Regions from separate parts of the Vibrio campbellii CAIM 519 genome, predicted to be linked through region 1. Evidence: predicted binding sites of a transcription regulator. Region 1 holds the regulator's gene; each other region holds the start of a gene.
What was found. The regulator PurR, encoded in region 1, represses purine synthesis genes. The targets are predictions, from matches to a motif close to TNANGNAAACGTTTNCNTNA.

Region 1 (9,954 bases):
TAGAAGAGAAGGCTTTGAATTGAACACCTTCAAATTCTGCGATCGATTCTTTTACTTCGTTGATTTGACGTACACGAGCTTGAGTCGCTGATACGCTTTCAATCAAGATATCCGTTGGTTTCACATGGCTTGGAAGACCTTGGATAACAAACGGTTTGATGTCTACTTTCTTATCACGACCCGCAACTTGCTGCAGTTTTACTGCGAACAATAGGCGTTGGTTACGTGAGTTCACCACGTCTAGCGCCGCATAACACGCGCCCGGCTGTAGCTTACCGTACAAACCTTTATCGCGAGACGATTGGCTGCTTCCTGCTTCCGTCGTGTTACGGAAGTGCAGTAGCGTTTGGTCAGGAATCAATGCGGTGATGAACGCCGCCATTGTGGTTGATTTACCGGCACCGTTACCACCTGATAGCGTGGTGACCAGACCATCGATGTCAAACGTACGGGCAAAGAAGCCGTTCCAGTTGACCATGGTCAGCGATTGGTATTTACCGCGTTCAATCATGCTCATGCTTCACCCTCTTCTGTTGTTTCTTCTTGGGCTTGGTCGTCTTGATCTTCTTCAGACAATAGGCTGCCTTGGCTTGGTTCTTTGGTGTGCACTACCGCTTCACCATCACGGATCAGGCGTAGCTGCGCTTCACGCATATCATCGCCAACACGTACATCGGCACCAAAACGGAATACCGCTTCACTGATGCTGAATTTACCGGTTTCACCGATGTTGATGATCATGCCTAGGCGGCGCAGACGACGAAGTGACGTACGTACTTTTTCAAACAGCTTTTCTTTATCAAGGTCTGAACCAGTCGCACGGTTCGTTACTAGCTTCATCAGCTTATTTTCATCTGCTAGTGCAAGCAGTTCGTCGTACAGCTCTTGGTTAGTGAAGATACCTTCGTGCGCAAGACGCTCTGGGCTTAGGTAAAGGAAACACAGTACCTTACCCACCAGCATATCCAGCTCAGAAAGCACACTGCGGCCAATCAGAGACGTTGAACGAGGACGAAGGTAGAAGAAACCTTCTGGCGCTTTCACCAGTTCGGTGTTGTAGCGTTGGTAGAAAGAAGAAAGCTCAAGTTCGAAATCCGACAACAACGCGTGGTTATCTAGATCTTCACTTGAGATATGACGCCCTGCTCGAAGCATGCTATCTAGCGCTGGGAACAGAGGGTTAGAAATTGCTTTTGCCAGATTCTCTGACATGTATTCATTAGTATCGGTCGATGACATTCGCTTGTACCTTTGCCCCAAATTCGTTGATTGCTTTCCAGTCTGGCTGAACAGCTTGGTAGTCGGATTCTGAATAACCCAGACGTACCGCCTGATCAACGACAATGCGAGCTAAATCAAAGTGATGAGTGTATGGGTGCTGTGCAAGGTAATCTCGCAGTACCACGCTCAGATCAATTGGTGCGTCTTGGTCTTTATGCGCTTTCAGCATGTCACCAATTCGCTCCGCCAACTCATCATTGACTTGTTGAAACTCTTCGTATTCCACTTCCATCGGAACTTGACCTGTTACCTCGTCATCACGCAGTACTAGGGCTTCATCACGAAGGTCAGAAAGCCTTTCCGCATCTGCATAAGTCAGATACCAAGGCGAATCAAAGTAGTCTTTCACGGACTGGCGTAGACGCGAGCTAAACGCACGGTTCTTATCCATATCGATCGCGGTACGGATAAACTTGTGCACGTGTCGGTCGTAACCAATCCAAAGGTCGATCGCTTGCTGGCCCCAGCTTGTGATTCGGTCCAGCTTCATTTGCAGACCAAACAAGGCTTCTTCGATAAACTCAAGCTCAGGATCGCCGTAAACAATTTCTTGGATGTCTAGGATCTGAGTTTGCAGTTCATCACTGGCAGCTTGCAGCGTATCTTGAAGTTCACGCAACGTGCTGGATGTTTCTGACAGAAGTGCTTCACAGTTGTTGATCGCTTCACGCCAGTCTTTGTTAAGCAGGTCAGCAATCTGTTGTTTCACAGATTGTTGTTGCTCATCCATCACACGTTGGTTGAGGTCAATTTGATCGAAGATTTCGCCTACAGAATATTTCAAAATCCCGTAAACGTTTTTCTTCCAGTGGCCCGGAGTGCCACCCTTTTGTGCCGCTTCAATCGCTTTCGCCATTTCATCCGCTACCATGGATAGCTGGATAGAAAGACGCAGTTTCGAGAACTCACGATGGCGCACGTAGTAGTCGGTTATCCCTATCGCTAATGGCGACAAGCGGTAAATGCTCGCTCCGTCAGTAATTTCACTGACAAAACGGCTAATGAGGCGCTGCTTAACCATCTCGTTGATGGCATTGTTCGCACGGAAAGCCGAAGCTTCACCCGTCTCATCAAAAAGTCGAGTGACGATGGCAAATGCGTCGTGCAATTCACCTTCACCCAATTCTTCATCGAACCTTTCATTACTTAGTACTGCGATAGCAATCAAAAATGCCAGTCGCTCAGTGGTCAGGTTCAACGAGAAATCGTGCTGCTTTACCCAGCCAACCAACTCATCGATTGGTTGCTCTGCAGCATTGAGAGTCATCTCACTCATCGTTATTCCTGTTTATCGTTCTTCTTAGCCCACACATGAATATAGCGGCCTAATGAGAGGTATGGCTCTTGTCGACAAAGTTGTTTTTCTAGCGCCAACACATCTTCAAACTCGTAATCGCCCATGTATTCCATATTGCCTATGTAATCACTGAATGAACGAATACCAGATTTTCCACAAATACTAAAACCAGAATCTTCTATCCATTGATAGACCTCTTCGGGTTTTAGGCCTTTTTGTGGCTGTAGTTTAAATCTTTTTCGGTGAGGCATGCCGTCTAAAACATGAGGAATGTTGCCACAAACCACATTTTTATAGACTAAGCCGTGGTGGTTATAGAACATAACCGAAGCGATGCCCCCCGGCTTGACCTGTTCCAAAACGGTTTCGAGTGCGGTTTTCGGGTCTACCAACCACTCCATGACAGCATGGAACATGACAAGGTCCACCTGCGCTTCCATGTGATCACCAATGGATTGGACAGGCGAATGAATCAGGCGATACTGCTCAAGCAAACCGTTTTTTTCAATATCCTGTTTCGCTAGTTGCAGCATTTCCGAAGATAGATCACATAAAGCGACATGATGTCCGAGCTTAGCAAGCTTTTGCGACATTTGTGCTAAACCACCACCAGCATCAAGGACTTGTAGAGCTTGATGGTCGGCGCCTAATTCACTTAGAATCTGTAGAAAATCTTCCCACACAATGATTTGACGGATCTCCCCTTTATCGGAGCCGTAAATATTTTTTGCAAATTTGTGGGCGATATCGTCGAAATTGCGGTCTTCTGTCACTTCTGCTGGGTTATCATATCGGATTGTGCCGCTATTCTGTCACAAGGAAAGCAGGAATAAAGAGGGTCAACCTCATTTTTATAATCAATTGATGTTTTTTCGGACTATTTTCGTATGTTTGAGCTGAAAAAAGTAATGTCTGCCTTGCTTATGCCACTTCCGGCATTGTTAATCATAGGCTTGTTAGGTCTTGCTCTCATTAGTTTTACCACAAAACGTAAAACTGGCTGCTTTGTCGTTCTATTCTCTTTCGTCGGCATTTTTCTTGTTGCCTTTCAACCTGTTTCAACCAAGCTGTTAATGCCTCTTGAGCGCGAGTACAAAGCGTTTTTACCTGTTTCTGGTACTGTTGACTATGTCATGGTGCTCGGTAACGGCCATGTGGTGGACAATGAGATCCCACCCACTTCTCAATTAAGTCGCACATCACTGATGCGACTCACCGAAGGCATTCGTATTTTGCGTATGTACCCAGGTGCAAAACTCATTCTGTCTGGCTACGCTGGCGGCTCTGAAATAAGCCATGCTCGTATGATGGCGAACGTTGCGCTTTCTCTTGGTGTAGCCAAATCCGATATCATTTTGTTGGAAGACGCGAAAGACACCTGGGAAGAAGCACGCCAAGCGGCAGCCTTCGTAAAACAAAAAGATATTGTGTTAGTGACTTCTGCTAGCCACATGAAACGTGCTTTGTATGAGTTCAACGCTGCGGGTATTAAACCAATCCCAGCACCAACGAACTTTATGGCGATTGATGACATCGAGCAGCCATGGCAGAAATACGCACCAAAAGCACGCTACCTAGAGCAAACCGAACTCTACTGGTATGAATACCTTGGTGGGTTATGGCAAAAGCTGCGCGACAACGTCGGTCAAACACCAATGGTTGAAATGGAAGATCCTGAAATATTGCAGCCATAGAAACAGCGTTTAATAGCTAGCAAGCATCTTACGCCAGATTGCGCTACAAAAATGACAGACACAAAAAAGGAGAGCCAGTGCTCTCCTTTTTCTTTACTGCGATGATTTAGTCACCAGCGAACATGTAGCCTTCACCGTGAACCGTCACAAAGATTTGTGGGTTCTTAGGGTCAAACTCCATCTTAGCTCGCATGCGGCGAATCAAAACGTCGATAGTACGATCGTTTGGCGCATCCACTCGGTGGCTGATCATATTCAAAATACGCTCACGGCTAAGTACCTGATTTGGGTACGAAGACAATGCAACTAACAGCTCATATTCTGCTTTCGTTAGTTTCACTGGCTCACCATTGCGGCTTAGAGCACGACGTTGAATATCAAACGTCCACTCACCGAAGCGCACAATGTGTTCTTCATTAGTGTCGCTGGCTGCTTTTTGAGAACCGTTGCGAGCCGCAGAGATGCGCCATAGCAAGTTCTTAACGCGAACCAGTAATTCCCTTAGTTCAAAAGGCTTTGTCACATAATCGTCTGCGCCCATTTCTAGGCCAACGATTTTGTCAATGCTATCCGTGCGTCCTGTCACTAATATGATGCCGATATCTGATTGGCTGCGTAATTCACGCGTAAGCATCAGGCCGTCTTCGCCGGGCAAGTTAATATCCAGCATAATTAAATCTACATCGCCACCTTGCAGCACTTCACGCATCTCTGCGCCACTTTCTGCTTCACTGACTTTGTAGCCTTCGTTTTGGAAATAGCCCGCAAGCTTACTACGAGTTACAACATCATCTTCTACGACTAATACGTGATAGCTCATTTACACCACTTTCTGTCTTTTTTATTATCCAAGACGTATTCTATTCATAACTAGTAACATTTCTAGTCGTGGAACCATTAAAATGCAAGATTTTGCGATTTTATTGATTCAAAGCAAGTTTATTTACGGCCATACATAACTACGAATATTTTCCCACAAAGCATAACAATTATAGTTACTGCTATTCATCTTAATTGTTTACACTTAAGGGAGAATCATTCAGGAGCAAAAAAATGCAAGAAGTGAAAGCTTTTAACGAAAAACGCGCCGAGATCTATTGGTGGTTTTCTAGTCTGTTCGCAAAAGAGCTGACAGAAAATGAATTGGAAGCCTACCACAGTGTTGAAATTCGAAGCTTTTTAGCCGGCCTTGGTGAAAATGAATCACTGAAACCAGCCGTTGATACCCTTGTTGATGCACTCAACCGCCAACAAGATCGTGAAGACGCTCAGCTAGAATTAGCTGCAGACTTCTGCGAACTTTTCCTTAAAACAGAAAAACACGGCGCACTGCCTTACGCCTCTATGTACATCGGTAAATCTGGCCTGCTAAATGATAAACCAGCAGAAGAGATGGAAAAGCTGATGGCTGATTTTGGCGTGCAGGTAGACGAAAACCTTAAAGAACCAGCAGACCACTTAGCGGTAGAGCTGGATTTCTTAGGCAACATGATCATTCGCTCAAACGAACTAGAGCAAGAAAAGCATATGGAAGAAGCGTTCGAGAAACAGAACGAATTCATCCAGCAGCACCTTATGACTTGGTTGCCTCAGTTTGCTGCTAAATGTAAGCAATTCGATGAATTTGGCTTCTATGTTAGCGTTGCGCAACTATTAATTGCATTCTGTAAACTGGACAGCACCTACCTTCTTGGTGAATAATTGCCGCCTATTTTAGGGAGCCTGCTATTTAGGCTCCCTATTTTATTCGTTTATTTTTAATCTGGCTCATAGAAACCCAACAAATTTAGCCGTTAAAATGTGACCTCAAAGGCACAAAACAACCGCTGAAAATATTGCCAGTCTGCCCACATCAGTCTAAAATGTGAGCGCAAACGATTAAATATGATTTATATGTAAACCGCTGAAATATAGCGGTTTTCGTGTTTTCTTAACATGATTGCTGACCTATTTCTCATTTATGTAAGACAGGAATAGGCGTTTCAGCAACAAATGTTGCTACAAACATTTTTATACCGATTTCGGAACAACCGCTGCCAAATATCTCAGCAATGCCCTTTCTGCAGTTGCTCGGTTTGCGCAAGACCCTAAACGTATGGTTGTCTTCACTACGGTATTCAGTAGCTCGATACAGGACATCATTTATGGCCACTATTAAAGACGTTGCTCGCTTAGCCGGCGTTTCTACCACAACAGTTTCGCACGTAATTAACAAAACTCGCTTTGTTGCAGAGACCACTCAAGAAAAAGTAATGAAAGCAGTGGATGAGCTCAATTACGCGCCAAGTGCTGTTGCTCGTAGTTTGAAATGCAACTCTACTCGTACTATCGGTATGTTAGTTACTCAATCAACCAACCTATTCTTCTCTGAAGTGATCGATGGTGTTGAAAGCTACTGTTACCGTCAAGGTTACACACTGATCTTATGTAACACTGGTGGTATCTACGAGAAACAACGTGACTACATCCGCATGCTTGCTGAGAAACGCGTAGACGGCATCCTAGTAATGTGTTCTGACTTGACGGAAGAGCTAAAAGAGATGCTTGATCGCCATTCAGACATTCCTAAAGTGGTAATGGACTGGGGCCCAGAAAGCTCACAGGCAGATAAGATCATTGATAACTCAGAAGAAGGCGGTTACATCGCGACGAAATACCTGATCGACAACGGTCATACTGACATCGCATGTTTGAGTGGCCACTTTGAAAAGGCAGCGTGCCAAGAGCGTATCGCAGGCTACCGTCGTGCAATGGCTGAAGCAAATCTTGCAATAAACGAAGATTGGGTTCTTGAAGGTAACTTCGAGTGTGATACAGCAGTACTTGCTGCAGACAACATCACTGCAATGGAAAAACGCCCAACTGCTGTATTCTGCTTTAACGATACAATGGCGTTAGGGTTGATGAGCCGTCTACAACAAAATGGCATCAAAGTACCAGATGACATCTCCGTTATCGGCTACGACAACATTGAGCTTGCTGAGTACTTCTCACCGCCGCTAACAACGATCCACCAACCGAAACGTCGTGTGGGTAAAAACGCGTTTGAAATTCTACTAGAGCGCATCAAAGACAAAGAGCACGAAAAGCGTGTGTTTGAGATGCAGCCAGAGATCGTAGTTCGCAATACAGTTAAGAAATTGAACTAATTTCACCTCAATTTTTATAAAGCGCTCTTCGGGGCGCTTTTTTATTGCGTAAAATAACTTTTTTGAAACATTCGACATCGCTTATACAATCAAAAGCTAAGATAAGTTGCTGTTTTAACTCACTTGTAGCCCATTTCCTACATCAAGCTTTAGTATGGCAATTAAGCAGTCCAAAATATGAAACTAAACACACCAAAATAGCACTATTAACTGAACCAAGATCACACTTTGGTACTTGAAACGTGATGTTAATTCAATATACGAAGTATTCTCAAATGGTCACGCACAGGGCAAACCATTCGAAAGGGTGGGACGCAAAGCCTCCGGCCTGAACCATCGAATTAGATGGAAGGTAGCGGGGTTACCGATGGCAAATATGCATTAAGTGAGTTTACCCTTTAATGACATTGTGTCTGCATGCATTTGCTAATCTCTCGGACCTGATTTTTGGTGGCGTAATATTAATTACACCGAGATAACACACCATGGATAAACCGATACTCAAAGACTCAATGAAGCTGTTTGAGGCACTTGGTAATATCAAGTCGCGCTCAATGTTTGGCGGCTTCGGGCTCTTCGCTGATGAAACGATGTTTGCGCTAGTCGTAAACAACCAACTTCACATTCGAGCTGACCGACAAACATCTTCTGACTTCGAGACTCAAGGACTAAAACCGTACGTCTACAAAAAACGTGGTTTCCCAGTTGTTACGAAATACTATGCGATTTCTAATGATCTATGGGATTCAACCGATCGCTTGATTGAAGTTGCAAAGCAATCTCTAGAGACCGCTAAGCAAGAGAAAAAGCAACAAGCGAGCACCAAACCTAACCGATTGAAAGACCTTCCGAACCTTCGCCTAGCAACTGAACGTATGTTGAAGAAAGCAGGCATTGACTCTGTCGAGCAGCTAGAAGAAGAAGGTGCCTTAAACGCTTACAAAGCAATCCAAGATACGCATGCCTCAACGGTAAGCCTTGAGTTGTTGTGGGCACTAGAGGGCGCAATCAACGGTACACATTGGAGCGTCGTACCTCAGTCTCGCCGAGAAGAATTGATGAGTGCTCTCCCGTAGCGCGTTCATATCAGTATGACATTGAGTAAAAGCCGCAGTTTTCACGCTGCGGTTTTTTTTTGAAATTTTTTCTTATTCCATTCTGTCTTATTATTTAAGAAGCCAAACGGAGCAATTGATATGAATAAGAAAATGATTTTAGGACTGATCCTAGTCGCGACCATCCTCTTTTTAGGTGTAAATTTTGGCCAATACCTAACCCTAGAAAATGCAAAAGCACAACAAGAGGCGTTAAATAGCTTTATTGACCAAAACTTCATATACGCCGCCGCGACCTATTTCTTTGCTTATATCGCCATCACTGCGTTTTCGATTCCAGGCGCAGCTGTCGTTACCCTGCTCGGTGCTGCTTTGTTTGGTTTTTGGACTAGCTTATTGTTGGTTTCTTTTGCCAGCACCATCGGCGCTACGATTGCTTTCTTGAGTAGCCGTTACCTATTGAGAGAATGGGTACAAAGCAAATTTGGGAGTAAACTGAGTGCGATTAACCAAGGCGTTGAAAAAGATGGTGCCTTTTACCTGTTTTCTCTGCGCTTGATTCCTGTTTTTCCGTTTTTCCTTATCAACTTATTGATGGGGTTAACACCGATGACCATTGCGCGTTTTTACTTAACCAGCCAAATCGGTATGCTGCCAGGCACTGCCGTGTACTTAAACGCTGGTACTCAACTCGCCACCATTGATAGCCTATCAGGTATTGTGTCGCCGACCGTATTAGCGTCATTTGCGTTACTTGGTTTGTTCCCAATCATCGCAAAATGGGTTATGAATAAAGTTCGCCCTGCTCAAGTACAAAACGGAAACGCTTAATGAAAATATACGTCGCCAAGAATCCTGCTGAAGCTCATATCGTTTGCGAGCTTCTAAAAACCGAACAGATAGCTTGTGAAGTAAGAGGCGAGGGAATGTTTGGCTTGAAAGGCGAACTGCCATTTGGCGATGATACAGACCCGTATGTTTGGCTTTTACATCCAGAGCAAGAGTTGAAAGCGTCAGCCATTGTTGAAGATTATCGACAACAAGCGGACCGAACTTATCAAGATTGGCGATGCCCACAATGTTCAGAACAAAATGAAGGTCAGTTTGGGGCATGCTGGCAATGTGGATATCAAATAGGGGAGCCATAATGGCTCCCCTACTCTTTGGGTCTGACTGAAAAATCTATTAAGCCGCAAGACTTTGCTGCTTAATGAACTCGATAGAATGCTGATTAAAGTCGTCTGGTCTTTCCACATTACACACGTGGCCACAATCAGGAATTTCGCGCAAGACGCTGAGCTTATGTACCGCAACCATCTCTTTGACAGGTTTAATAAACATATAATCTCTGTCCCCCATCAAGTATAGGGTTGGGATTGGAAGCTCACGATCTTTAAAATATCGCATCAACGGGTTCACATCTGCAGCCAAAATAAACCAACGTTTGAATTCTTTCTGGCACAGCTTCTTTGCTTCGC
Region 2 (9,954 bases), 190 kb from region 1:
ATCTGCAAGAGTGGAGCAAGCTTGGCATCACCAAATACGATGGCAGCTCACTTCCTAAGTTGGACGAAGACATCAAGGCTTGGTTGATCATGCCAGACGATGAGAACGGTCGTACTTACTTGGTGTACAACAACTACAATGTGTTGATGAAGTGGAACCGCTCTTACTACTTCGCACTGGCGGTAAGTCACTTAGCTGACCGCATCACATTCTAGGTTGAATGTATAAACGAATAAAAAGGGGCTCTTCGGAGCCCTTTGTTTTCTCTATTTGAAACGAGGTTTGCGTGTTATCTGAACGTGCTGCACAAATGGTGATCTTCTCAGCGTTGATCAAACATAAGAACTTTACCGCTGCGGCAAAGAGCCTAGGCGTGTCTGTTTCTCACGTTAGTAAACAGCTCAGCCAGTTGGAAGCTTCACTGGGTATCAAGCTTGTGCAACGCACCACGCGCAGCTTCACGCCAACCGAAGCCGGGCAAACCTTTTATCACCACTGTGAGCAAGTGGTGCAAGCCGTTAGCAGTGCAACGTTAGAGATGGAAAGCCAGCGCGATGAAGTCGCCGGTTTGGTTCGTCTTGGTTTGTCGCAGTCTTTTGGCACCTTGCATATCATTCCTGCCATTCAAGAACTTCGCGAGAAATACCCGCAACTGCAAGTCGAAGTGCATTTGTTCGATTACAAAGTCGATATGCTCGAAGAAGGCTTGGATTTGTGGATCACCAATAATGAACACCTACCAGAAGGCTACATTGCTCAGCGTCTAGCAGATTGCCAATTCGTGGTTGCCGCATCGCCGGATTATTTACTCAAGCACGATACGCCAACCGAACCGAATGACTTGTCGCAGCATAACTGCCTTATTTACCGCAGTTGGGAGCGTGACTACACCAGCTGGGCGTTCACCAATCGCGAGCAAGAGCTCAACGTGAAAGTCTCTGGCAACTACTCAGTCGATTTAGCAGAAGCGGTGCGTGATGCCGCAATCGCAGGGTGGGGGATTGCTTACTTAGCCACTTACTTGCTGGGGGATGAATTCCGCTCAGGCAAATTGATCCAGCTTCTACCAGATTGGAAAGCCAGCCAGTCCATGCCGTTTTATGCGGTGTACCCAAGTCGTCAGCATATGCCGAAAAAGATCTCAGCAGTGATCGAATTCATCAAACAGAAGATCGGTTCTCCTTGCCATTGGGATCAGCGATTAGCGCCGTATATTTCGATTCCTAAGTAGGGAATACATAAGGTGATTTGAATCACAAAGTTTTTCCAAATCCAGAAACATCTTTTCCATTTGGAAATAATAACTTTAAGCAAACGTTTATCTTTATTTAATTCAACGAGTTATTTTGCTGGTTAAAGAGTAAGCTGGTGAGATTTTCAGCCTGTTAACATCCCCAACTTGCAGCATTTTTTACGCTCTATACAATCCGACGCCTTTCCTGTTCCCCCTTTTTCGGATTCATTTTATGAACTCAATTCTTGGTATCGTAGTCATCCTATTCGTAGCATGGCTGCTTTCGACTAACCGTAAGAACATTCGTCTACGAACGGTGTCTTTGGCTTTTGCTCTGCAAGTAATCTTCGCGCTATTGGTACTTTACGTTCCAGCGGGTAAAGAAGCGCTTAACGCAGTAACTGGCGCGGTTTCTAACCTAATCAACTACGGTCAAGAGGGCATCGCGTTCCTATTTGGCAACCTAGCAACAGGTGGCTTTACCTTCGCGATTAATGTACTAGGTATCATCGTCTTCTTCTCAGCGCTGATTTCTGGTTTGTACCACATTGGTCTAATGCCAAAAGTGATCAACCTAATCGGTGGTGGTCTACAGCGTTTGCTAGGCACAGGCCGTGCAGAATCGCTATCTGCAACAGCGAACATCTTCGTTGGTATGATTGAAGCGCCGCTAGTAGTAAAGCCATACCTGAAGCACATGAGCGATTCTCAGTTCTTCGCAGTCATGACTGGTGGTTTGGCATCGGTTGCAGGTGGCACGCTAGTGGGTTACGCATCACTGGGTGTGGATCTTAACTTCCTAATCGCAGCGGCATTCATGTCAGCACCAGCGGGTCTTCTAATGGCAAAAATTATGATGCCAGAGACAGACAGCGCAGCACAGGATATGGATCTAGACCAAGTAGAAATGCCACGCGCAACCAACGTGGTTGAAGCAATGGCTGACGGCGCAATGTCTGGTCTACGTATTGCAGTGGCGGTAGGTGCAACCCTATTGGCGTTCGTGAGTGTTATCGCGATGCTAAACGGCATTCTAGGCTGGTTCGGCGGTCTATTCGGTATGGAACTAAGCTTCGAGTTAGTGCTTGGCTACCTATTCGCACCAATCGCATGGTTGCTAGGTATTCCTTGGAATGAAGCTATCGTAGCTGGCTCCCTGATCGGTAACAAGATCGTGGTAAACGAGTTCGTAGCCTTCATCCAACTGATGGAAGTGAAGTCTCAGCTAAGCGCACACTCACAAGCTATTGTAACCTTCGCACTGTGTGGTTTCGCAAACATCTCAACCATGGCAATGCTGATTGGTGGTCTAGGTTCATTAGTGCCAGAGAAGCGTTCATTCATCTCGAAATACGGCTTCCGCGCAATCGCAGCAGGTGTAATGGCGAACTTGATGAGTGCATCAATTGCTGGCGTGATCTTGAGTTTGTAACAGAACCCCTCCCTAACCCTCCCCTTAGAAAGGGGAGGGGACTAGACTTGAGTGCGCTTAGTGTGAAGCACCAGTCGACAATGAATATGATGTGCGATGTGATTTCATAGGTAAAAACGATCTCAGACCGGTCCTCCCCATTTTCAAGGGGGAGTTAGAGGGGGTTATTACTCCAAACAAAAAGGGCCCCTTGCGGAGCCCTTTCAGTATCGTAATTCTTTACTTCTTCGTATGGAATTGCTCGCAAGCCAGCATCGTGTTCTCAATCAAGCTTGCTACCGTCATTGGGCCAACACCGCCCGGTACTGGTGTAATGAAGCTCGCATTCTCACGTGCTTTGTCGTATTCCACGTCACCTACTAGCTTGCCCGACTCAAGACGGTTGATGCCCACATCGACCACAACAGCGCCTTTCTTAATCCACTCACCAGGAATGAAGTTTGGCTTACCAACAGCAACCACAACAAGGTCAGCTTGGCGAACGTGACCTTCTAGGTCTTTGGTAAAGCGGTGACAAGTTGTCGTTGTACAACCAGCAAGAAGCAGCTCAAGTGTCATTGGGCGGCCAACGATATTTGATGCGCCAACCACAACCGCGTGCTTACCGCGTAGCTCGATGTTGTAACGATCAAGCAGCGTAATAATGCCTTTTGGCGTACAAGAACGAAGCTTAGGAATGCGCTGTGCTAGACGACCAACGTTGTAAGGGTGGAAGCCATCCACGTCTTTTTCTGGGTGAATACGCTCAAGAACGTGCGTTGCATCGATGCCAGCAGGAAGTGGCAACTGAACAAGAATGCCATCGATTTCTGCGTCGTTGTTCAACTCATCGATAAGTGCCAACAACTCTTCTTCCGACGTTGTCGCAGGAAGGTCAAAAGACTTAGAGACAAAGCCAACTTCTTCACACGCACGGCGCTTACTGCCAACGTAAACTTGAGAAGCTGGATCTTCACCAACTAGAATAACTGCAAGACCAGGAGCACGAAGGCCAGCCTCAACGCGAGCTTTCACACGTGCTGCAACTTCGGATCGAACAGTTTGGGAAATGAGAGTTCCATCTATATTTTGAGCAGTCATGACTTTCCTTTTTAAATTGAGAAGGCAAATTATTTGCGGCGCATTGTCGCAGAAAATCTATTTAACATCCATACGCAAACGTTTGCTTTGGGGTGTTTTTGAACATTTATCGCTTTAGTGCCCTTTTTTTAGGCATTCAGATCAGAATGTTATGAAAACCCGTTGATTTAAGCGCTTGAACTCGTATAATCCTTTCCCTGTAGCGCGCCCTTAGCTCAGCTGGATAGAGCACGTCCCTTCTAAGGATGTGGTCGTAGGTTCGAATCCTACAGGGCGTGCCATATATTCAGAAACCCCGATAGCTCCTCGAGTTGTCGGGGTTTTGTCGTTTTCGTTCCAGATCTGATACTGGGCACTCTATGTGTCAGCAACTTCTAAAGATTGAGCCGAGCGGATTATTCTAAATTGAATATTCTAAAACTAGTGACAATACTTGTTGTTATAATATGAAAACATAACAGGTGAGTGCTTGATTTGTGGAGTAAAGATTCCAGCCTACTTCTTAATATCTTTAATGCTCCTAGGTTGTGAGAGCCTGTTCTTTTGGCCGTCAAAGAATCTGGTATCGTCACCTGAAGTATTCGAGTTTTCTAAAACCGATGTATTTTTTTCCTCACAGGATGGTACTAGGCTACACGCTTGGAGGGTTCATACAGATAAAGAAAAGCAAGGTACTGTCTTTTTTTTACATGGTAATGCTCAAAATCTTAGCTATCACATCGCAAATGTCCACTGGCTATCAGATATTGGGTGGGAAGTCATGATAATTGACTATCGTGGCTACGGTCTCTCTCATGGGGAGCCTGATTTCGCTTCGATACAAGAAGATGCGAGAGCTGGCTATTACGAATTACTCACTCAGAACACAACTAATTTACCGATTATTATTTGGGGGCAAAGCCTTGGCGCATCCGTAGCCGTTAATTTAGTTGCTGAGCTTCCAACATTAAAAAAACCGCAGGGACTAATACTGGACAGCACCTTTAGTTCACACCGTAAAATAATGCAGGAAACGCTTGGTAAATCTTGGATTACATGGCTATTTCAATATCCTCTTAGCATGTTAGTTACTGATGATTATTCGCCACTGGCTAATGTTGCTCAGATAGATAATGTCCCTGTACTAATAACTCACAGTTCTCTGGATCCTCTTATAAGCTCAAGCCATGCTTTTGCTTTGTATTCACACACTCAATCTCCAAAGCAACTTTGGATTACTAACACAGAAGGTCATATTACTATTTGGGACTCACCTATCTGGCGAGAGAAGATTATTTGTCAGCTAAGGCAATGGCCAGATCTAAAAGACCAAAACAAAGTTTGTCAATGAACACAACCCATACGTTTAATGATATAAAAACACCATAAGCATGAAAAATATTGATAATAACGAACGTGTTTTGCTATTATAAGCGCTCAGTTTTATATCAAGCATGTATTCGGTAAATTCGGTCCTATTGAAACAGTTAATTATATCCATCTTAATCTTTGTGTTTTGTTTTACATCTAGTAACGCCTCTTCTGGTCAAAAAGGAACTTTAGAAAACTATGATCTCGAAGCTATAAGCTCTCTGACGACATGGCACTTACTAATTCACTACGAAGAGGGGCTCTTTGAAACTCTTAGTAGTGTTACAAGTCCATCATTTTTCTTATCGCCGATTGGAAAACTTAACCCAGAAGAAGAGTTAAAATCTACGATTCAATCGTTTATCGATGAACCTATTACCCAGTGTCAATTCCCTGCAAGGAAAATATGGCTAAAACGTGTCGTCCCAGAGATTTTATTCCCAGAAATAGATTGTCCTGAATATAATCAGTATCTAGGGTCATTTATGACTGATAGTATCAGCGTGGTTTATGCGAGTGGTTATTTGGGTAATCCTGCTTCAATGTATGGTCACGTTTTACTCAAATTTAATTCAGGTGAAGGTAATGAGTTACTAGACAACACGTTCAGCTACGGAGCGATGGTTCCAGAGTCGGATAATAAGCTTGTCTACATCTATAAAGGAATAACCGGAGGGTATCAGGGACATTTTGCAAACCAGAAGTATCATCATCAAAATTTGGCATATAACGAAACAGAGCTTAGAGACTTATGGGAATACAAACTTAATCTTCCCAAAGAAAAAGTTATATTTCTACTTGCACACTTGTGGGAATTAGACAATACGAGCATGGCATACTATTTCTTTAAACAAAATTGCGGCTACCAGCTTGCTAAGCTTTTAGAATTAGTTATTGAAAGGCCCCTTTTGGCACCAAATAAAATTTGGGTGATGCCCTACGATTTGGTGATGATGCTCAATCAACCTGAAACGAATAGTTATATAGAAAACGTTGTCTATCATGAATCTCGTCAGGAAAAGCTATATAGCCGCTTTAATCAGCTAAATGCTAATGAAAAAGAAAGTGTAGAGAGCATTATTGCTCTTCCAATTGGCGAAGAGCATAACGTACTTCTTTCTCTTGATGATGATGAAGTAAAACGAGTCATTGACTTTATGTATGACTATTACGCGTTCCTAGACGTTAAAAATGGTGGTTTGTCTGAAGCTGAAGTGACAAAAAGAGAAAAACTATTAACTGAGCGCTTTCGTTTGCCTGCAGGGCAAAGTAGTTGGGAACAAGCAAATAAGCTGCCACCCCATACAGCACAAAATACGGCGATGTTTCAGGTATCTACAAGATACAATGACGCATTTGGTTCAGGAATCAGTTTACGTTTTCGTGCAAATTACTATGACTTATTAAACATCAATTCTGCTCGTATACCTTTTTCGGAGCTTAGTACCTTTGATTTGACTCTATTATATACGGAGCAGGAACATAGCTGGTCAGTAAGAGAATTGACCCTGTTTAATGTATTAAATTTGAACGTATCCCAGACGGGACTAGCCGAAGATGATTTCTATGCGTGGTCTTTAAATGCAGGCTACAAACCAAGTAGCTTATCGTGTATTGATTGCTCGGATATGTATGTAAGTGGATTTTTAGGTAAAAGTATTTATTTAGAAAATGACTCAGCTGGCTATGCTGCTCTTGCTGGGGAAATTTTATTTTCGGACCTCTCTCACGGCACCGTCCGTATTGGTCCGGAGATAGGCTTAGTGCTAAATATAGCACCATACTGGGTTACTTCCATAAAAGCTGGGAGTGGCTTCGACATAACCAAAATAGCAGAACACAAAAACTACCTCAAATGGGATCAGCGTTTTTTCGAAAGTAAGAATTTCGATATTAGGACGTCGATTCAATATGATGAAGATTTTGAATATGCTATAAAATTTTCAACGTACTGGTAATAAAATGAAAAAAATAACACTTTGCGCAATTGCTGTATCCACTCTTCTTACTGGCACTACTTTTGCTGAAGAAGGAAAATCAAATATTAACCCGTGGACACATTGTGGTATTGGTGCAATGATTTTTAATGATAATGGAACGGCAGCAGCTATCTCTAACGTTATTTGGGATTTAGGCACTACAGCGGTATCATCTCAAGTTTCTTCTGAGGGTTCATGTGAGGGTAAGGAAGTTAAAACTGCACAATTTATTCAAGACAACTACGATCAAGTAATCGAAGAAACATCTCAAGGTTCTGGTTTACACTTGACCGCAATGCTAAATATGCTTGATGTTGACGCGAGCCAGCACCCACAAGTTATCAACGCTATACGTTCTGAAATGGCGGAACAAGTGGTAGCTAAACAATCAAACCCTGAAGCTTACTACGATGTAGTTATGGCTAGCCTTTAATTTAAGGTATAAGTTGAGCTTTTATAAAGGTTACTTCGGTAACCTTTTTTATTTTTTGAACTACAACTTCGACTTTTGAGCTGACTGGATGAAGCTTAATATGGACGCCCAGAATAAAGTGTGTAAATCTCTACTTTAGGTTTGCATCTTAGTTTAGTAGCCCAAATACATTCAACCGAATTCCGATGTGCAACAAACTACTTATTGCTTTGATCGGAAAGAAAATCATGAAGTATGATTTTTTCTCATTCCTATTCTTATCCTAAATGTTTCCTATAAAGCTCACCGATCCACCTCACATTTTTGTGCTTCACTACTGATACTGATGTTAAAAAAGTAAGAAATGGACTACAGTTTTAAAAATGTTTTCCCACTGTGGTTTTATCGTGAAAACGGTTTCTAAGCGATTGTATAAGCTACTAAAAATAACAAAGCTTAAGCACAAAAAAGATAAGGTTTTTTCCTTTCCTAACAGCCTGATGCGTAAGAACCAGAAGGTTGTAAACACTCTCTCGCCTTTATCTTTATTCCCTAATAAAAATGATGTTTCTTGTTCGTGTTTTTCCTCCTCTCCTGTTGATGCCCTAGCTTGGGGTAATCGCGTTTCACCCGAGTTTAAAAGCAAAGTCAGCGACATTTCTCAAGAGCTCAATATAGACCCAAACCACCTAATGGCTTGCATGGCGTTTGAAACGGTAGAGACGTTTAGCCCGAGCATCAAAAATGGTTCTGGAAGTGGCGCGACAGGGCTTATTCAGTTTATGCCTTCAACGGCCGAGGCGCTGGGTACCAGCACCAAAAAACTGGCCAAGATGAGCGCAATTGAGCAGCTCGATTACGTCAAAGCGTACTTCTTGCCGTACCGTGGCCGAATGGACTCTCTTGAAGATGTGTACATGGCTATCCTCTATCCGGCTGCCATTGGTAAACCCCATTCGCATGTGTTGTTTAAACAGGGGTCGATCGCGTATCGTCAGAACGCGGGGATCGACCGCAACAACGCTGGCAAGATCACGTTAGGTGATGTGTCCTACAAGGTGAGGCGCAAGCTAGAGAAGGGCAGGCACCCCAAGTTTTACGGTTAACTTTCCGTTCGGCGGAGGCTCAGAAGGTCGCTCCGCCATCCACTCTCAAATCATGCATCGTGATATGACCTGATTTATCACTGAGCAAAAACTCAATCGCGTTGGTGATGTCCTTGGTCTCGGCAATCTTGTTTAACGGAATGCCCATGCGATGGGAGACCAAGTTGCCTTGAATTGTTTCTCGCTCGCCATAAGCTTCATTCCACATCTGCTCTTGCATTGGGGTCCGGGTTGAACCGGGGCTAACGATGTTGCAACGAATGCCATGCTCTGCCAGTTCTAACCCCAAACATTGCATCCACATGTGCAGGCCAGCTTTGGATGTGCAGTAAGCAGACATCTTGACGCGTGGTGTGTCTGCTGCGTTGGAACCGACGGCCACAATCGCGCCTTGCTTGCTGTGTTTGACCAGAATTTTAGCCAGTTGTTGTGTGAGCAGCATGGTGCCTTTTAAGTTCACATCTAAGGTTTTATTCAGTGCTTCCAGTGGCAAATCTAAAACTGATTCGAGATGCAAAGTGCCAGCACAAGTGACGATGTAATCAGGGATAAGTTGGTCTTGCTCTAGGTTATGGCAAGCGGTTTGAATTGCATTTGAATCTGCCAAATCAAAAGGGACAAGCAACGTATTCGATTGCTGGCATTTTGGTAGCGACTGCTGGAAGGTATCGAGTGCCAATTGAGTGACATCGCAGGCAATCACTCGTGCTCCTTGTGCCAATAAGCTTTTGGCACATGCTAGGCCAATCCCTTGTCCTGCGCCGGTCACTAAACACAGTTTGCCGTTGAATTCTGAGCGGTTTTCACTCATTCCTTTCTCCTTTTGTGCAACAAGTATCAAATCAAAATTGGATGGATGATAATGATTTTTGTTATCGTTGTCGCGATATTAACAAGGAGGTCGTGAAATTGATGAATAAATTTGGCTGGAAAATCAAACCTTGGCTTTTGGCTGTGGGGCTCGTTGGAATGGTTGGGTGCGAGTATTTACCACACTCTGCCGAGGTGGACTTACCCAAGCAGAAAATTGAGCAAGTAGTGAAACAAGCCCAGCCTGCAAATGCGGCCATTTTAAAAGCGTTCGAGCAACACAATTTTGTTGGGATCGGTGATTACCATTGGAACGATGCGTTTCTGAATTACGCTACCGAACTGGTGAAGACCGAGGCGTTCTCTGACCAGGTTACTCATATTGTGGTTGAATTTGGCAATGCGAAATACCAGTCAGTGCTGGATGAATATTTGGCTGGTGGCGAGGTGACGCAAGCGCAGTTGGAGGAGGTGCTGAGGGGATCAATTTATTTTATGGCCTGGATGCCGGATGCGTATCGAAACTTTTTTGAGGCGATCAGAACGCGCAA
Region 3 (9,954 bases), 1.6 Mb from region 1:
CGCTTGTCACCGTTGCTAATGTCTGGCACGAAGGTTTGCGCCATTGCGTAGTTTTGGCCGTGGTTCGTCAATGTCTCGATGATTACCGATACGTTTGGATCGTTCTCTTTCACGCGGAAGATAGATGCGCCGCCCATACCATCAAGTGGTTTTAGGATCACATCACCGTGTTCTTCACGGAAAGCTTTAATCTTCTCTGCTTTACGCGTCACGATGGTAGTTGGCGTTAGTTCTGGGAACCAAGCGGTGAACAGTTTCTCGTTACAGTCGCGTAGGCTTTGTGGCTTGTTCACGATCAGTGCGCCTTGCTCTTCAGCACGCTCAAGGATGTAAGTTGCGTAGATGTACTCAGTGTCGAACGGAGGATCTTTACGCATTAGCACTGCATCAAGCTCAGACAGTTCGATAGTCTGCTCTGATTTGAATTCGTACCAGCCGTTTGGATCTTCTTTAAGCTCAACCACTTTAGTGTCTGCGATTGCTTTACCTTGGTCTAGGTGCAGATCGTTCATTTCCATGTAGTGTATTTCGTAGCCGCGGCGTTGCGCTTCAAGCATCATGGCAAAGCTAGAGTCTTTTTTGATGTTAATGGACGAGATTGGGTCCATTACGATACCGAGTTTGATCATTATTTTTCTCCGTTTTAACCAAGATCGCCGAAACGAACTTGTAAAGCTGTAATTGCTGTCAGAGCCGCTGTTTCGGTGCGCAAAACGCGAGGACCGAGTAGCGTCTCTTCAAATTGGTATTCGCGAGTCATGTCGATTTCGTCAGAGGATAGACCGCCTTCAGGGCCGATCAACAGACGAACTTTTTCAACAGGTGTTGGCAGGGTGTTGATAGAGTATTTAGCGCGTGGATGAAGGTTTAGTTTCAAGCCGTCGTACTCTTCTTGGCACCACTCTTCTAGGCTCATGATAGGGCGAATTTCAGGTACTACGTTGCGACCACACTGTTCACACGCACTGATCGCAATCTTTTGCCACTGAGCCAGTTTCTTCTCAAAACGTTTTTGGTCTAGTTTCACACCACAACGTTCAGAGATCAGCGGTGTAATCGTATTAACGCCAAGTTCTACTGATTTTTGGATGGTGAATTCCATCTTGTCGCCACGCGAAATAACCTGACCAAGGTGAAGATCAAGTGGTGACTCAATGCTGCTTTCTACGCGTTCAGAAATCTCAACCATCACATTCTTTTTGCTGACTTCACTGATGACTGCTGGGAATTCTGCACCGCTGCCGTCAAACAGCAGGACTTCTTGCCCTTCTTTCATGCGCAGCACGCGACCAATATGGCCGGCTGCATCGTCGCTCAGAGCAATGACGCCAAGTTGTTGAATGGTTTCTGAATGATAAATTCGAGGGATACGCATAGTGTTTCGATTTCCTGCATACGCGAGTGTTTAGACACTAACATGGATGCTTTCCACCGAAAAAACAAGGGGCAAGAGGCGTTTCCATTGCAGTAAATGATAACGCCTCAAACTACGAAGGTGTATCGCGGTAATCGCAGGAAGAATTACAGTGCGCGACAAGCCTCTTGAACGAATGGGTTGTGGTTGCCTTGAATCTTAGCAATGCGCTCATCACGCTCACATTCCCACTTGTCTGCAGGGTAGGATTTGTTCCAAGCACTCATTAATTGAGTTTGTTGCTTAGACAGTTTGAAGCCGTACTCTTTACTCATGTAGAGGTAAGTACGCGCAATTGAACCACGCGCGCGATCGGGCGGCATGACTTTACGCTGCTTAAAGTTAACTTGCATTTCACAACGACCGTAGCTGACGCCGTCCATACCGTTCCACTGGCTGAAGTTGTAGTTCGAACGGTCACCGTTTACCTCACCAATTGCTGGAGTCAGGTTGTGGAGATCGGCTTCCATTGATTTGAAGACGTTGTCGTTTCTTGTGCAGTTTTTGCGCCCACCATTTTGCCAACATTGACGCTGGTGGCCGAATTGCCAAGCAGGGACAACGTGTTCCCATTCGATGCGCGATGCGCGTTTTTCTTGTTTACGAACTTGGTAGCCGCATGAAGCAAGGTCGGGTATGCCTTTCTTACCTTGCCATTTGATGTCACAACCACAGTAGAAGCTGGTTGGGTGATCGGCGTATATTTTTACCGCTTCACGCTTAGCCGCAGAGAAAGAGCTTGGAGGCGCAGCAATTGCCGCACTAGAAAGCGCAAGCAGGAATAAAGAGAACAGGTATTTCATGATTAAAGTCTTTATAAAGTATGACTTTATTCATTCTAACACGCACAAATGGGCTTTAGTGATGAGTAAATAAACAATAACGGGTAAAAAGAGAGACTTTGAGAGCGAATGTCTCTCTTTCTGGAATGAAAAAGTGGGAAATTTGGGGCTTTAGGAGAGCTGAGTGCCTGTAAAGCTCAGCGGTTGGCGGCATTTCTGGCATGAGTATACCGCTTCTTTGCGAAGAACTTTGTTATGGCGACGAATGGACAACGGATAAGTCATACAACCACAGCGGTATTCAAAGGTTTTACCTTGTACAGAGGCAACATCGAAACTGTGCGTTGTCTTAGCTGGAACTTTGAACACGGCTTCCATTACGCCTTGCCACTCTTTTCCGTGCGGGCGAACTCGACCGTAAACTTGATAAGTAATGAGATGCGCGACTTCGTGTGGGATTACTTCTTTGAGAAACGCTTGAGGGTTTTCTTTAAAGAGTTTTGGGTTCAAGCGAACTTCATTCAGCTGTAAATAGGCTTTGCCTGCGGCTTTGCCACGTACATTGAAAGTCAGAGATGGAATTGGAAAAGAACGTTTGAAGGCTTGTTCTGCCATCGCGATGCAATTTGCCATCACCTGTTTGGCTTTGTAGCTCAGTTCTATATCCACGACTTACCCCGTTCACCCAATAAAAAAGCCCCCGCGTTTGCGAGGACTGGATCATAGCATCAGTCTTTTAAGGCGTGTGCTTTTTCTTTATCGTCGCGTGGTAAGCATGCCATGTACCATAGCCTAGGATTGGCATGGTGAAGAGCATACCAATACCGTACGTCGCAAAGCCGATTAAGATACCACCACAAATAATGGCAGCCCATACAATCATCGCTGGAATGTTGGATTTTACCGCGTTAAAGCTGGTGAAAACGGCGGTCATCATATCAACGCGGCGCTCCATCATCAGCGGGATGGAGAAAGCAGAAATGCTGAAGACCACGCAAGCCAGGACAAAACCAACGAGTGAACCAATAACTAAGAAAGGTAAGAATTCAGTCAGTGGAGCACCTTGTACAGAAGGGTATAGCGCATGAAGTAGTGCAGCAATTCGCATCCAGAAAATCATACACACTACGAGCAATACGGCGAACGCCCATTGAGAGGTCGAGTTACGCCCAATGGCTTTCATTGAGTGGAATAAGCTTGGTTTGTGCCCACGCTCTCTTTCCCAGCTTGCGTCATATAAGCCGAGTGCTAGAAATGGACCGATTAGCATGTAAACAATCAAGCTCGGCATTACGACAAGGTGCGTGCCTTGCCATTGAACCAGAAGCACGATACCAATCGCAGCGGCCATGAAGCAGATGCCGTAAAAGGCACTAATAATTGGCATGCGAACGAAGTCATGCAGGCCCTGTGCGAGCCAATGAAATGGTGCAGAAAGATTAACAGTGTTGCATGGAATGGTTCTGGCGTATTCGTTATCTGGGACTTCCTTTCGTTTATTTTGGAAGTCGGATGGATTCACGGTACGAGGCATAACTCCTCCTTGATTTAGTCCCACGGTGGCACCTAGGCCATAAAAGATGTACGGCTGACGTTTTTCATGACTCTTTTAGCCACGTTTGCCCGCATCATCTTTCTTTACGTTATATGCATCGAAAAGTGCATTTAACATTATGTTAACTATTGGCGGAGATGAGGCAATTTACAAATAATTGCTGAACTTTTGTTCACAGTACAAATGAGGGAGAAGAGGAAGGGGAGAAACAAAAAGCCCCCGCCAGAGGCGAGGGCTTTATTGATTCTTGCGTGGCTCGATTACTTGATGCCAGCGAAGTCACGTAGAAGTTCAGCTTTATCAGTTGCTTCCCATGGGAATTCTTCGCGACCGAAGTGACCGTATGCTGCTGTCTGCTTGTAGATTGGTTGCAGCAGGTTAAGCATTTCTTGTAGACCGTATGGACGTAGGTCGAAGTTTTGACGAACCGCTTCAATGATGATGTCGTGAGATACTTTTTCAGTACCGAACGTTTCAACCATGATAGACGTTGGATCAGCAACACCGATTGCGTAAGAAAGTTGGATTTCACAACGGTCAGCCATGCCAGCTGCTACGATGTTTTTCGCTACGTAACGTGCTGCGTAAGCTGCTGAGCGGTCTACTTTCGATGGATCTTTACCAGAGAATGCACCGCCACCGTGACGAGCTGCACCGCCGTAAGTATCTACGATGATTTTACGACCAGTTAGACCACAGTCACCCATTGGGCCACCGATAACAAAACGACCGGTTGGGTTGATGAAGAAGTTTGTGTCTTTAGTGATCCACTCTGAAGGCAATACTGGCTTGATGATCTCTTCCATTACTGCTTCACGTAGGTCAGGTGTTGTTACTGAATCGCAGTGCTGAGTTGAAAGAACAACTGCATCGATACCAACAATCTTACCTTGGTCGTATTGGAACGTGACTTGAGATTTCGCATCTGGGCGAAGGAAATCTAGTTTACCGCTCTTACGAACTTCAGCTTGTTTTTGAACAAGACGGTGAGAGTAAGTAATTGGAGCTGGCATTAGGATTTCAGTTTCGTTAGTTGCGTAACCAAACATGATGCCTTGGTCGCCCGCACCTTGCTCTTTAGGGTCTGCTTTATCAACACCTTGGTTGATGTCTGGAGACTGCTTACCGATGGTGTTTAGAACCGCACACGAGTTCGCATCAAAGCCCATATCAGAGTGAACGTAACCAATTTCACGAACAGTTTCACGAGTGATTTCTTCGATATCAACCCATGCAGAAGTCGTTACTTCACCACCAACCATAACCATGCCGGTTTTAACGTAAGTCTCACAAGCAACACGTGCTTTTGGGTCTTGCTCTAGAATTGCATCAAGAACTGCGTCAGAGATTTGGTCTGCGATTTTATCTGGATGACCTTCTGATACCGACTCAGAAGTGAACAGGTGCTTAGCCATGATAGCTCCAATCTTAAGGTTTACTCATGGCTAACTAACGCAAGCTTGCCACGAAAAATACAATACAGTTTGTAGGTGTTTCTACATCTAGACGTCTATTTTAATTTCCCACGGTCGAATTACAAGCTCTTTTTCTATTTGAATTCGTCTAGCTTATTACCCAATCGTTTGCTTTTGATGGGGGGAATTTTTAATAAATGGTCCATTAAGTGCGAAAAGGTTGAGTTAAAACCTCAAAAATGGTGAGTAAAACGTTTGCAGTCAGATTTTGGCTTTGAGAGAATGTTGCCCGCACTTTTATACCCAGTACTCTTGGTTAATGTGCCCACATTCCTTTATCAATTCGCTTAATGCACTCAGGAGCAGACATGTCTTCTCGTAACGTTCTTTCAAACAAAGAGCTCGCAAATGCAATCCGCGCTCTTAGCATGGATGGTGTTCAACAAGCTAACTCTGGCCACCCAGGCGCACCTATGGGTATGGCTGATATCGCTGAAGTTCTTTGGCGTTCTCACCTAAACCACAACCCAGCTAACCCAGAGTGGGCTGACCGCGACCGTTTCGTACTGTCTAACGGCCACGGCTCTATGCTGATTTACTCTCTACTGCATCTGAGTGGTTACGAGCTGTCTATCGACGATCTTAAGAACTTCCGTCAGCTTCACTCTAAGACTCCTGGTCACCCAGAGTACGGCTACGCACCTGGTATCGAGACAACAACGGGTCCTCTAGGTCAAGGCATCACTAACGCAGTTGGTATGGCGATGGCTGAGAAAGCGTTGGCGGCTCAGTTCAACAAAGAAGGCCACGACATCGTTGACCACTTCACTTACGTATTCATGGGCGACGGCTGTCTGATGGAAGGTATCTCGCACGAGGCATGTTCTCTTGCTGGTACACTAGGCCTTGGCAAACTGATCGCATTCTGGGACGACAACGGCATCTCTATCGATGGTCACGTTGAAGGTTGGTTCTCTGACGACACGCCTAAGCGTTTTGAATCTTACGGTTGGCACGTAATCCCTGCTGTAGATGGTCACGATTCTGAAGCGATCAACGCAGCAATCGAAGCGGCAAAAGCAGATCCACGCCCTACGCTTATCTGTACTAAAACTATCATCGGTTTTGGTTCTCCAAACAAATCAGGTTCTCACGACTGTCACGGTGCGCCACTAGGTGCGGAAGAAATCGCAGCAGCGCGTGAATTCCTAGGTTGGGAACACCCAGCATTTGAAATCCCTGCAGACGTATACGCTGAGTGGGATGCTAAAGCGGCAGGTTCTGAAAAAGAAGCGGCTTGGAATGCTAAGTTTGAAGCATACGCAGCGGCTTACCCAGCAGAAGCAGCAGAGCTTAAACGTCGTCTAAACGGCGAACTTCCAGCTGAGTGGGAAGAGAAAGCAAACCAAATCATTGCTGACCTTCAAGCAAACCCAGCGAACATCGCATCACGTAAAGCATCTCAAAACGCATTAGAAGCGTTTGGTCAAATGCTTCCAGAATTCATGGGCGGCTCTGCTGACCTAGCGCCTTCTAACCTAACCATGTGGTCTGGTTCTAAGTCTCAAGAAGCGAACGACTTCTCTGGTAACTACATCCACTACGGTGTACGTGAATTCGGTATGACAGCGATCATGAACGGTATCGCGCTACACGGCGGTTTTGTTCCTTACGGCGCAACATTCCTGATGTTCATGGAATACGCACGTAACGCTATGCGTATGGCTGCTCTGATGAAGATTCAGAACATCCAAGTGTACACGCACGACTCTATCGGTCTTGGCGAAGATGGCCCAACTCACCAACCAGTTGAGCAAATGGCGTCTCTACGTCTGACTCCAAACATGAGCACGTGGCGTCCATGTGACCAAGTTGAGTCTGCAGTAGCATGGAAACTAGCGATCGAACGTAAAGATGGCCCATCGGCGCTTATCTTCTCTCGTCAAAACCTGGCGCAACAAGAACGTACTGCTGAGCAAGTAGCGGACATCGCGAAAGGTGCTTACATCCTGAAAGACAGCGATGGTAAACCTGAGCTAATCCTTATTGCGACAGGTTCTGAAGTTGAACTAGCAGTGAAAGCGGCTGAGCAACTAACCGCTGAAGGTAAGAAAGTGCGCGTTGTTTCAATGCCATCAACAGATGCATTCGATAAGCAAGACGCAGCTTACCGTGAGTCAGTACTGCCATCAGACGTAACGGCACGTATCGCTGTAGAAGCGGGCATTGCTGACTTCTGGTACAAGTACGTTGGCTTCGACGGTCGCATCATCGGTATGACAACATTCGGTGAATCTGCACCAGCTGACCAACTGTTCGAAATGTTTGGTTTCACTGTAGAAAACGTAGTGAACACAGCAAAAGAACTGCTAGCGTAAGCTTACGAAGATAAAAGAAAAACCGAGCGTTAATGCTCGGTTTTTTGTGCCTATTCAAATTCTTTTCCCCAATTGTCCTTCTCTTTGTGTCCACATTCCTTGCAGGTGACATAGCGATCCATATCGTAATAGTGGCCGCCGTTCAGCAGGGTATGAGCCCAAAGCTTTAACGTTCCAAGAATTGATTTATCCGTATCATAACGACTTGGTTTACGGACCAGCACTTCAGAGTGTGGTGTTTCTCTATTGCATCGCTTGCAAAAGTGAGCAGCGGGAAAACCTGACATACGCATTTCCTTTGGTGGTCAAACAAGGAGCTAAAGTGCCAAACGAAACATGTAACGTCAGAACTCAATATATTGGTGATATGAATATTCCGGGAAGTGAAAAGATAGTTTACCGCGAGTGAGATCACTTACTTAATGCGCTTAGCCTCCGTATCAGGTACTATCTGTGACACAAATTTTTGGTGAGGCGAAGGATAAATGCTAAAAGTTGCGATCAATGGATTTGGACGTATCGGTCGTAATGTACTGCGAGCAGTATATGAGAGCGGTAAGCATCAGCAGATAAAAGTTGTGGCGGTTAATGAACTCGCGCAACCCGAAGCGATGGCACATCTTCTTCAATATGACACCAGTCATGGCCGCTTCGGAAAGAAAATCTCGCACGACCAAGAACACCTCTATGTTCACCACGACAGTAGTGAATACGATCCCATTAGAATCCTTCACCTTGCTGAAATTGAACTCTTGCCATGGCGTGACTTAGAAGTCGACATCGTGCTCGATTGTACTGGTGTTTTTGGCTCACAAGCAGACGGCCAAGCTCATATTGAAGCTGGCGCGCAAAAAGTTCTGTTTTCACATCCTGGCGCAAGCGATCTCGATAACACCATTATCTACGGTGTGAACCACGAAACCCTCAAAGATGAACACCGCGTGGTGTCCAACGGTTCATGTACCACCAACTGTATCGTTCCTATCATCAAAGTATTAGATGAGGCCTTTGGCATTGAGTCTGGCACCATCACCACGATTCACTCTTCAATGAACGATCAGCAAGTTATCGACGCTTACCACAATGATTTACGTCGTACGCGTGCAGCCAGTCAATCCATCATTCCTGTCGATACTAAGTTGCATAAGGGTATTGAAAGAATCTTCCCGAAATTTTCCAACAAATTCGAAGCAATTTCGGTTCGAGTTCCGACAGTTAACGTCACTGCGATGGATTTAAGTGTCACAATTAGTACAAATGTGAAAGTTAATGACGTAAATCAAACCATTGTTAACGCATCTCAGTGTACATTACGTGACATTGTTGACTATACTGAATCGCCGCTCGTTTCCATCGACTTTAACCACGATCCCCATAGTGCAATTGTGGATGGAACTCAGACAAGAGTGAGTAACGGGCAACTCGTTAAAATGCTCGTTTGGTGCGATAACGAATGGGGCTTTGCTAACCGGATGCTGGATACCGCCTTAGCAATGCAAGCTTCTTCACAAGTGGAGCAATAATGGTGAAGAGGCGATGGAGAAATTTTTTATTTTAAGCCTTGAAATAAATCTGACGTATCTCCATATCTGTAACCAGTTTGAAGAATTAACGGGCTTGGCAGGATTGCCGAGTTTTTAAAAACTTTAATTATTTAATATTTGAGAGGACACATCATGTCTGTAATCAAGATGACTGACCTGGATCTTGCAGGTAAACGTGTATTTATCCGTGCTGACCTAAACGTGCCAGTAAAAGACGGTAAAGTAACTTCAGATGCACGTATCATCGCATCTCTTCCAACTATTAAGCACTGTCTAGAAGCAGGCGCTAAAGTTATGGTTACTTCTCACCTAGGTCGCCCAACTGAAGGTGAATACGCTGAAGAGTTCTCTCTACAACCAGTAGTTAACTACTTAAACGATGCACTAGACTGCGAAGTTAAACTAGCGAAAGACTACCTAAACGGTCTAGAACTAAACGCTGGTGAACTCGTTGTTCTAGAAAACGTTCGCTTTAACAAAGGCGAGAAGAAAAACGAAGAAGAACTATCTAAGCAATACGCTTCTCTATGTGACATCTTCGTAATGGACGCATTCGGTACAGCTCACCGTGCACAAGCATCTACTCACGGTGTAGGCATGCACGCAGACGTAGCATGTGCTGGTCCTCTACTAGCAAACGAACTAGAAGCACTGGGCAAAGCAATGGACAAGCCAGCTCGTCCAATGGTTGCTATCGTAGGTGGTTCAAAAGTTTCTACTAAGCTAACTGTTCTTGAGTCTCTATCTAAAATCGCTGACCAACTAGTTGTTGGCGGTGGTATTGCTAACACATTCATCGCAGCTGCTGGCCACAACGTTGGTAAGTCGCTATACGAAGCAGACCTAGTTGAAACAGCTAAGAAGCT

Region 2: the regulator PurR is predicted to act here: its motif matches at 1,307-1,326, upstream of A8140_RS04755 (NupC/NupG family nucleoside CNT transporter).
Region 3: the regulator PurR is predicted to act here: its motif matches at 5,323-5,342, upstream of metK (methionine adenosyltransferase).

The regions. Positions count from the first base shown of each region.
Region 1 covers NZ_CP015863.1:1,160,669-1,170,622, reverse strand. The annotation lists gene mukB (chromosome partition protein MukB) at 1-511, opposite strand, end outside; gene mukE (chromosome partition protein MukE) at 514-1,239, opposite strand; gene mukF (chromosome partition protein MukF) at 1,220-2,557, opposite strand; gene cmoM (tRNA uridine 5-oxyacetic acid(34) methyltransferase CmoM) at 2,560-3,351, opposite strand; gene elyC (envelope biogenesis factor ElyC) at 3,466-4,272, shown strand; gene torR (two-component system response regulator TorR) at 4,379-5,092, opposite strand; gene torD (molecular chaperone TorD) at 5,326-5,973, shown strand; gene purR (HTH-type transcriptional repressor PurR) at 6,417-7,421, shown strand; cyclic di-GMP riboswitch class I at 7,701-7,790, shown strand; gene A8140_RS05570 (TfoX/Sxy family DNA transformation protein) at 7,907-8,497, shown strand; gene A8140_RS05565 (TVP38/TMEM64 family protein) at 8,618-9,307, shown strand; gene A8140_RS05560 (putative signal transducing protein) at 9,307-9,624, shown strand; gene A8140_RS05555 (alpha/beta fold hydrolase) at 9,662-9,954, opposite strand, start outside.
Region 2 covers NZ_CP015863.1:971,079-981,032, forward strand. The annotation lists gene A8140_RS04745 (lytic murein transglycosylase) at 1-215, shown strand, start outside; gene A8140_RS04750 (LysR family transcriptional regulator) at 287-1,231, shown strand; gene A8140_RS04755 (NupC/NupG family nucleoside CNT transporter) at 1,467-2,666, shown strand; gene folD (bifunctional methylenetetrahydrofolate dehydrogenase/methenyltetrahydrofolate cyclohydrolase FolD) at 2,886-3,746, opposite strand; tRNA gene A8140_RS04765 (tRNA-Arg) at 3,951-4,027, shown strand; gene A8140_RS04770 (alpha/beta hydrolase) at 4,216-5,076, shown strand; gene A8140_RS04775 (Lnb N-terminal periplasmic domain-containing protein) at 5,204-7,054, shown strand; gene A8140_RS04780 (DUF3015 family protein) at 7,059-7,508, shown strand; gene A8140_RS04785 (transglycosylase SLT domain-containing protein) at 7,871-8,593, shown strand; gene A8140_RS04790 (2,3-dihydro-2,3-dihydroxybenzoate dehydrogenase) at 8,613-9,404, opposite strand; gene A8140_RS04795 (hypothetical protein) at 9,506-9,954, shown strand, end outside.
Region 3 covers NZ_CP015863.1:2,819,098-2,829,051, reverse strand. The annotation lists gene gshB (glutathione synthase) at 1-629, opposite strand, end outside; gene rsmE (16S rRNA (uracil(1498)-N(3))-methyltransferase) at 644-1,375, opposite strand; gene endA (deoxyribonuclease I) at 1,522-2,217, opposite strand; gene A8140_RS13520 (SprT family zinc-dependent metalloprotease) at 2,368-2,865, opposite strand; gene A8140_RS13515 (DUF2189 domain-containing protein) at 2,933-3,730, opposite strand; gene metK (methionine adenosyltransferase) at 4,012-5,166, opposite strand; gene tkt (transketolase) at 5,535-7,544, shown strand; gene A8140_RS13500 (hypothetical protein) at 7,595-7,831, opposite strand; gene epd (erythrose-4-phosphate dehydrogenase) at 8,030-9,067, shown strand; gene A8140_RS13490 (phosphoglycerate kinase) at 9,221-9,954, shown strand, end outside.